DNA from 2 places in the Collinsella sp. TM05-38 genome. Region 2 is predicted to be linked to the other one. Evidence: riboswitches for the same ligand, from Rfam matches in the RefSeq annotation. Region 2 holds a riboswitch; the other holds the start of a gene.
The links. Region 2 has a riboswitch for thiamine pyrophosphate ahead of thiC (phosphomethylpyrimidine synthase ThiC). Riboswitches for the same ligand answer to the same signal wherever they lie in the genome.
Positions count from the first base shown of each region.

Region 1: it holds a riboswitch for thiamine pyrophosphate, as region 2 does, so the genes downstream of both, thiM (hydroxyethylthiazole kinase) here and thiC (phosphomethylpyrimidine synthase ThiC) in region 2, are expected to answer to the same signal.

Region 1 is NZ_QSPM01000006.1:96,242-100,782, reverse strand. Features, by position in the region: gene DXD49_RS04810 (patatin family protein) at 1-710, shown strand, start outside; gene DXD49_RS04805 (thiamine phosphate synthase) at 811-1,506, opposite strand; gene DXD49_RS04800 (thiamine-binding protein) at 1,503-1,844, opposite strand; gene thiM (hydroxyethylthiazole kinase) at 1,848-2,687, opposite strand; TPP riboswitch at 2,739-2,849, opposite strand; gene DXD49_RS04790 (HAD-IIB family hydrolase) at 2,911-3,819, shown strand; gene DXD49_RS04785 (LysR family transcriptional regulator) at 3,830-4,541, shown strand, end outside.
Region 2 is NZ_QSPM01000017.1:39,684-44,224, reverse strand. Features, by position in the region: gene DXD49_RS08995 (aminopeptidase) at 1-1,239, shown strand, start outside; gene DXD49_RS08990 (YaaA family protein) at 1,344-2,153, shown strand; gene DXD49_RS08985 (hypothetical protein) at 2,193-2,714, opposite strand; TPP riboswitch at 2,777-2,893, shown strand; gene thiC (phosphomethylpyrimidine synthase ThiC) at 2,885-4,219, shown strand; gene thiD (bifunctional hydroxymethylpyrimidine kinase/phosphomethylpyrimidine kinase) at 4,400-4,541, shown strand, end outside.

The DNA of each region.
Region 1 (4,541 bases), on a different contig from region 2:
TTAAATCGCGCCAGATTGGCCGCGCCATTCGCTACAACAAGGCTTATTGTGCCGACAAGCGCTATGCGAGCGTGACGAGCTGGCTACGAACCGGCGATATGTTCAATGCCGAGTTTGCCTATCACGAGGTGCCTATCGAGCGCGATCCTATCGATCTGGAGGCATATCGCGCCTGCCCCATGCGGTTTACGTGCGTGTGTACCGATATCGAGACGGGCAAGGCCGTCTACCACGACCTGCCCTATGGAGACGAGCGCGATATTGAGTGGATCCGGGCGTCGTCGGCGATTCCCGTGGCGACGCGTCCTGTTGCCATCGAGGGTCGTAAGTACTTGGATGGCGGTGTTGCCGATTCCATTCCCAGCACTTGGCTGTTTGAGCAGGGTTATGACCGCAACGTGGTGGTGCTGACGCAGCCGGCGGGCTTTGTAAAGCAACCCAATAGCGTGATGCCCATGCTGCGTCGCGTGTATCGTCACTATCCGGAGTTTGTCGCGGCTCTTGAGCATCGGCACGAGGTCTACAATGCCACGCTCGATGACCTGGCGCGCCGCGAAGCCGCTGGCGAGATCTTTGTGGTGCGGCCGAGCGAATCGGTGAAGGTGCCGTCGCTGTGCCGCGAGCCCGATGAGCTCGAGCGCATCTATCAGATCGGCCGTCGCGATGCGGAGGCGACGCTGTCGGCGCTGGAAGCGTATCTGGCGGGGTAGGGGCCACGGCGGAAAGCGCATCCCAGAATGGACGTCCAAACTGGGATGCGCTTTCCGCTATTGAAGATATGGGGCTGCGGAGCAGCTGCTTGGCATGGGCCTATGCCTGCTGCCAGGTATCGACGAGCTCCTTGGCTGCGGCGTAGGGGTCGTCGGCACTGCAGACGGCGCTCACCACAAAGAAGCCGTCGACGCCGGTAGTCTTGAGCTGCGGCAGGTCGGCCGTCTTGACGCCGCCGCCCACCACGATGGGCACGGGGCTTGCCGCATGGAGGGCAGCCAGGTCCTCAAAGCTCTTGGTGATGATGGAGCCGTCGGCCGCACGTCCGCAGTCGCGCTTGGTTTCGGTCTCGTGGAGCGGGCCTACGCCCAGGTAATCGACCAGGCTCATGTCGGCGGTCTTGACGTACTCGAGCATCTCCTCGCAGCGGGCCGAAAGACCCACGATGGCGTCGGGCCCCAGAAGCTTTCGGCAGACCTCCACGGGGATATCGCTCTGGCCCACGTGCACGCCGTCGACAGCGATGCCCTGCTCGCGTGCGGCGAGTACGCAGTCAAGACGGTCATCGATCAGCAGAGCGACCTGTCCGGTTTTGCCGGCCTGAGCGATGGCCTGCGCGGCATCGCCCGTCAGTGCGATAATCTCGCGGGCACTTGCCACCTTGGAGCGCACCTGGATGCAGGTAAAGCCGGCATCGAGCGCCTGGGTCACCACATCGCTCACGGGGCGTCCGAGGGTGTTTTCGGGGCCGAGTACCAGGTAGGCCGAGATATCAAGGTTGTCGCGGATGCTCATCGTGCTTCCTCCTGCTTTTTGATCTGCGCTTCCATGCGCTCGAGTTTGCCGGTCATGGTGTCGGTAAATCCGGGTCGAATATCGGCTTTGAGCACGACTTCGGTGCGGATGCCCTTGCTCGCCAACACAAAGGTTGCGTCGCGCACGACCTGCATGACCTCGTCCCAGTCGCCCTCGATTTCGGTGAACATCGAGGTGGTGCGGTTGGGAAGGCCGCTCTCGCGAATGACGCGTACGACCTCGGCGACTTCGGCAGATAGCTCGTCGCCGGTGCCGCACGGGGCGATGGCCACAGCGACGAGTGTGTTCATGCCGGCATTGGTTGCGGGCTTGGACATGGCTTATGCCTCCTCGAGCTCGAGTTGGTTATCGGCAATGTCCTGGGCGGTTGCGCGGTAGAGCTCGTCGATAAAGGCGACCTTAAAGCTTGCCGGGGCATCGGCGACGGCGGCGGCACGCGTGCCGGCAACGTTGTAGACGGCGGTGCCGCAGATGGCCGCCGTAAACGGGTCGGTGGCGCAGGCGTACACGGCCAGCACGCCGCCCTGCGAACAGCCGCAGCCGGTGATCTTGGACATGAGTGGGCTGCCGCCGTGGGACTTGGCAACGGTCGTGCCGTCGGTAATCAGGTCGACTTCGCCCGAGACCACTACGGCGCCGCCGGTGTAGCGGGCGAGCGCCACGGCGGCATCACGGGCGGCGTCTACCGTGTCGGTGGTATCGACGCCACGCACGCGGCTCAGATCGGCCGCTTCGCCCTCAAGGCCCCACAGTCCGGCGAGCGCGATAATCTCGGAGGCATTGCCGCGCACGATGGCGGGCTTGTACTGCTTGAGTTCGTTTACCAGTTGGGTGCGCAGGCTGCCGATGCCCAGGCCCACCGGATCGAGCACCCAGGGCTTGCCGGCGTCGTGTGCCGCCTTGGCCGCGCGGGGAATCGTCTGCTCGTAGATGGGGAAGAGCGTGCCCATGTTCAGATAGATGGCGCCGCCGCCGGCAACGAGTGCCTCGCCCTCGTCGGGCAGATAGACCATGGCGGCCGAACCGCCCACGGCGAGCTGCGCGTTGGCGACAAAGTCAATCGTTACCGTGTTGGTGATGGAGCCGGCCATGGGATTGGTGGCACGAATCTCCTCCACGGCCTTGACCACGTTTTGCTTAAGCTGTTCCGAATCGATCACTGCACATGCCTCCTTGGCATAGAAAAGGGGCGCTGTGCATAGACAGCGCCCCTAAAAAGGCGGCATGCTCCCTACGCCAGCATTAACTGACAGGTTCAAAGGATTGGGCCCCATGCCCTCTCAGCCTTATGGTTTGCACCGCCGGCACTCCCGCATCGAATCTGTTGTTCCCTATACTAGCGCATCGGTACAATGGTTAGGATGAAAACGACTGGGGGACCTTATGATCAAACTCGTGCTGACCGATATGGACGATACGCTGATTCCGGCCGGGCATGACGGCGCCAGCGACTATGCCATCGAGGGCATTCATGCCATGCAGGCGGCGGGTCTGCACTTTGGTCCGGTTTCGGGTCGCCAACCGTCCGCGATGGGCTGGATGTTTAAAAATCATTCCGAGTGTTTTTCGACCGGCGCATTCTGCAACGGCCAGGTCATGTTTGTCGATGGCGAAGTGGTCGCCTCGCGTGCGACCGATAACGACGCGCTTATGCGCTTGGCCGCCTATCTGGAAGAAGAAACCGACGATACCTATCTGAAGGTATACAGCTTGGGTGATGGCTTTTGGGATAACGATGCCTATTGCGTGACACGTGATGCCGAGCGTGTGCGCCGCGCTATGGAATCGGGCGGCAATGCGTGGCTCAAGGGCGAAGAGGCCCCGTGCCGCCCTGTCGTCGATGATGCGCCGGTGTTCAAGGCGAATATCTGGAGCGCCCGTTCGCGTGAGGAGCTCGCGGAGCTACGCGAGCGCGTTGCCGCCGAGGTGCCGGAGCTCTCGCTTGTGTTTCCCAACAACCGTGTGCGCCTGTTCGACATCCTTCCGGCTGGTTGGGACAAGGGCTGCGCTGCGCTGGAGCTGGCGCGCGCTTTGGGCCTAACGCCCGACGAGGTGGCCGTATTTGGCGATTCCGATAACGACCTGCCCATGATCGATGCCGTTCCCAACTCCGTTGCGGTCGCCAATGCTAACGAGGCCGTCACGGCTGCCGCACGCTGGCATATCGGCGCTGCGGCAGATGATGCGGTTGCCGCAGCGCTGCATCAGATTGCCGCCTGCGCCGCGACGGGTGAGATGCCGACATTTATGCGTCAGATGAACGCGGCAGACTTCGGCATCGCGAACGTCTAGGGAGAAAGCCATGAAGCTTCAGCAGCTCAGGTACGTTGTAAAGGTTGCCGAATGTGGCAGCATCACCGAGGCCTCGCGTCGCCTCTATGTGTCGCAGCCTTCGATTACCGCGTCGATTCGCGATCTCGAAAACGAGATGGGCGTGCATATCTTTGAGCGCACCAACAAGGGCGTCATTGTGTCCGAGGAGGGCGAGACCTTCTTGGGCTATGCGCGCCAGGTGCTCGATCAGGCTGATCTGCTCGAGGACAAATTCAAAGGGGCATCCGAGCAGGTGCCGCATTTTAGCGTGAGCTGCCAGCACTACTCCTTTGCGGTCAACGCGTTTGTCGATGTGATCCGCGAGTTCGATGCCGCGCGCTACGACTTTACCCTGCGCGAGGAGCAGACCCACGAGATTATCGAGGATGTCGCGCACATGAAAAGCGAGTTGGGCATCCTGTACTTATCCGATCACAACCGCGAGGTTATTGAGCGTATGCTCGCTGCCAATGAGCTTATGTTTGAGGGACTCTTTTGTGCCGCGCCGCACGTTTTTGTATGCGCCGACCATCCGCTGGCGACCCGCTCCAGCGTGACGCTCGAGGACTTGGAAGATTATCCGTTCCTGTCCTACGAGCAGGGCAGCTACAACTCGTTTTACTATTCCGAGGAGCTGACCTCGACGTTTGAGCGTCGCAAGAATATCCGCGTGCGCGACCGCGCGACGTTGTTCAACCTGG
Region 2 (4,541 bases):
CTGGAGACCGCGATCGCCGAGGGCCGCGAGCTCAAGGCAGGCGACAAGGTGTACGCCGCCAACCACGGCAAGGACCTTATGCTCGTCAACCTTGGCACCGCCCCGCTCGAGCAGGGCTTTAACATCCTGGGCGCCCACGTGGACTCGCCGCGCCTGGACCTCAAGCAGAATCCCGCCTTCGAGGCCGGCGACATGGCCTACCTCGACACGCACTACTACGGCGGCGTCAAGAGCTACCACTGGGTGGCCTCCCCGCTCGCGCTTGTGGGCGTCATCTGCAAAAAGGACGGCACCACCGTCGACATCAACATCGGCGACAAGGCAGACGACCCGGTCTTTACCATCTCCGACCTGCTGATCCACCTCTCGAGCGAGCAGATGTCCAAGCCGGCCAAGGACGCCGTCGACGCCGAGATCCTCGACGTGATCGTGGGCGGCCGCCCCGTCAAGTTTGACGAGGACGACAAGGACGCCCCCAAGGAGCCCGTCAAGCAGATGTTCCTGGATATCCTCAAGGAACAGTACGACGTCGAGGAGGAGGACTTCCTCTCCGCCGAGATCGAGGTCGTGCCCGCCGGCCCCGCCCGCGACATGGGTCTCGACCGCTCCATGATCTTGGGCTATGGCCACGACGACCGTGTCTGCGCCTACCCCTCCATGCTCGCCCAGATCAACGTGGCAGACGTCGAGCGTACGAGCATCACGCTCATCGTCGACAAGGAGGAGATCGGCTCCGTGGGCGCCACCGGCATGACGAGCCGTTTCTTCGAGAACACCGTCGCCGAGATCATGACGCTCGCCGGCGAGAGCAGCCCGCTGGCCCTGCGCCGCGCACTCGCCCGCAGCCGCATGCTCTCCTCTGACGTGTCCGCCGGCTTTGACCCGGGCTACGCCGGCAAGTTCGAGACCAAGAACGCCGCCTTTATGGGTCGCGGCCTGTGCTTTAACAAATACACGGGCAGCCGTGGCAAGGGCGGCTCCAACGATGCCGACGCCGAGTATGTGGCCCTCGTCCGCGACATCATGGACGAGGCCGGCGTGGACTTCCAGACCTGCGAGCTCGGCCGCGTCAACGCGGGCGGCGGCGGCACCATCGCCTACATCATGGCCGAGTATGGCATGAACGTCATCGACTCCGGCGTTGCCGTCCTGTCCATGCACGCCCTGTGGGAGGTCGCCAACAAGGCCGATATCTACGAGGCCTATCGCGGCTACAAGGCCTTCATCGAGCGCGCCTAACCAGCCCTTCATCAGTTGCGGTGAAATTACGGACTAAACTGGCCCATAAACGGCCCAAACAGACTGTATTCCACCGCAACTTCCTTTTTGGCAGAGGAGAGTCCATGCTGCAGATCATCATTTCGCCCGCCAAGCAGATGCGCGCGGCCCAAGATGCTTTTGAAGTCCAGGGCATTCCACCTTTTGCGCACGAGACGGCTCGCCTCCACTGCGCACTGCTAGATATCGAACGAAATGAAGGCAGCGGCGGCCTGCAAGCGCTATGGAACGTGAGTGACAAACTGCTGGGGCCTTGCCTCAACACCCTGCATGAGTTCGGGCCCATCCTGAAAAACGGCGATCTCGACAATCCCGAACTCGCCCGTCACCTCTCCCCTGCCGTCATGTCCTATCACGGCATTCAATACCAGAGTATGGCGCCCGAGGTGATGGATTCCGCGCAGCTCGCATGGCTACAAGACCATCTATGGATCCTCTCCGGCCTCTACGGGTGCGTTCGTCCCTTTCATGCCGTCGAACCGTATCGGCTGGAGATGGGCGCGAAGCTCGCCGTTGACGATGCCCGAGACCTCTACGCGTTTTGGAGCGACAAGCTCGCGCGGGCTATCGCCCCGGCGGACTCAAACACCACGATCGTCAACCTCGCCAGCGTAGAGTATGCCAAAGCCGTTCTGCCCCACCTCGCGGGCGACGCCACGGCCGTCACATGCCTCTTTGGCGAGGGTATCCGCAACGGGAAGCCCATCCAACGGTCGACCGCCAGCAAAAAGGCGCGCGGCTCCATGGTGCGGTGGATGGCAGAAAACAAGCTCGAGGATGTAAGCGGGCTCACCGCGTTCGACGTTGGTTATCGTCACTTTCCCGAGCTTTCAAATAAAAACACTTTGGTCTTCCTGAACGAACAGGCCTTGTAGGACCACCGCTACTTTGAATGTGCTACCTAGGCACGGCGTCTATTCCGCCAAGCCGTCGGCTTTGGCAATTTCATTTGTCGAGCCGTCCTGATAGGTAATCTTGACGTGCTCCACCTCGGACACTTTGACGCCCGACGGGGGCTCCAGGCGCCATTCCGTCAGCGCGATATCCATCGTCGTGGGAACGTCTCCTTGATTTTTGAGCTTCACCGTCAGCGTTTTGAGCGCCGCATCAAACGTCACGCGTTCGATTTCTTCACCTGGAATGGACCCACCACTCAGCTGCAACTGCACAAACTCATCGCGCGGGTACCAATAATCGCCCGGAACGGCGAGCGTATTGGCATTACCGCCAGTACTCCTCACCGTCATAATCGGTAGGCTATCATCAACCTCGAACTCCCAGCCAGCGCCGCCGCGACCGCCAAACGTCCAAATACAAAAGGCAATCACCAGCACGGCAAGCACCGCAAAACCAATCGCGACAAGGCCATGGTGCGCACGGCTTTCCTCGGCCGATACATCCCATTGCGTCTCTCGATATAGATGCTTGTCTTCCATGTTCGCCTCCCCGCAAGCACGCTCGTTGGCCCAATCGTACCCATTCAGGCTATACTTGAGCCCATGACATAACGGGGAGCTTGCAGGACAAGACGGCAGGCTGAGATTGGGCGCGCCCGCCCTGACCCGCAAACCTGATATGGGTAATGCCAACGAAGGGAGCCGTGCCAATGAGCACACAGACCGAGCCCAAGCTCGTCACGCAAATCGACTTCGCCCGCGCCGGGCAAATCACGCCGCAGATGAAAGAAGTCGCCGAGCGCGAGCATCGCGACCCCGAGTACATCCGCGAGCGCGTGGCCGACGGCCGCATCGCCATCCCCGCCAACATCGTGCATATCAAAAAAGGCATGCGCGCCTTTGGCGTCGGTGAGGGCCTGTCCACCAAGGTCAACGTCAACCTGGGCATCTCGGGCGATAAGGCCGATGCCGCCGAGGAGTGGAAGAAGGTCAAGATCGCCGAGGACTTTGGCGCCGACGCCATCATGGACCTCTCCAACTCGGGCAAGACGCGCCAGTTCCGCCAGCAGCTCATCGACGAGACGCCGCTCATGGTGGGCACGGTGCCGATGTACGATGCCATCGGCTACATGGAAAAGCCGCTGGTCAAGCTGACCAAGGACGATCTGCTCGAGGTCGTGCGCGCGCATGCCGAGGACGGCGTGGACTTTATGACCATCCACTGCGGCATCAACAAGTCGGTCATCAAGACCTTTAAGGAGACTGGCCGCCTCATGAACATCGTCAGCCGCGGCGGCTCGCTGCTGTTTGGTTGGATGGAGGTCACCGGTAACGAGAACCCCTTCTACGAGTTCTACGACGAGGTGCTCGAGATCTGCCACGAGTACGACGTGACGATTTCGCTCGGCGACTCCTGCCGCCCGGGCTGTCTCTACGACTCCAACGACGCAACCGAGACCGCCGAGATGATCGAGCTGGGCAAGCTGTGCAAGCGCGCCTGGGCCGCCGGCGTCCAGGTCATGGTCGAGGGTCCGGGTCACATGGCGCTCGACGAGATCGCCGCCAACATGAAGCTGCAGAAGCGCCTGTGCCACAACGCCCCGTTCTATGTGCTGGGGCCGCTGGTGACCGATATCGGCGTGGGCTACGACCACATCACCGCCGCCATTGGTGGCGCCATCTCCGCGAGCTCGGGTGCCGACTTTTTGTGCTACGTGACGCCGGCCGAGCACCTGTGCCTGCCCAACGCTCAGGATGTGCTCGATGGCCTCATGGCCACCAAGATTGCCGCACACGCCGCCGACATCGCCAAGAAGGTACCGCACGCCCGTGACATGGACGACAGGATGGGTCAGGCACGCCGCAAGCTCGACTGGGACGCCATGTGGAAGTGCGCCCTCGACCCGGTCACCGGCAAGAAGCGCTACGAGGAATCCCCCGCCGCCACCGAGGGCACCTGCACCATGTGCGGCAAGATGTGCGCCGTTCGCACTGTCAACAAGGTGTTCGAAGGCACGACGATCGACCTCGGCATGGAGGACTAACTCGTCGCCACGATTGCTTTTGGAAGCACCGCGACGTCGACCGTTGTTGACGTGTGAACATTTGCTTACATTTGCGTAAAGATTGCATCGCCCGCCCGGGTTCGACATAGAGTCGGCCCGGGCATCTTTATAATGCTGGCTTAAAGACCCATTTGATTCCGACCGAACAAGGGAGCGAACATGGATCGCAGCAAGGTACCTGCCGTCCTGTCCATCGCAGGATCCGATTCCAGCGGTGGCGCCGGCATTCAAGCCGACATCAAGACCATTACGGCGCACCGTCTGTATGCCGAGACGACCATCACCGCTATCACGGCGCAAA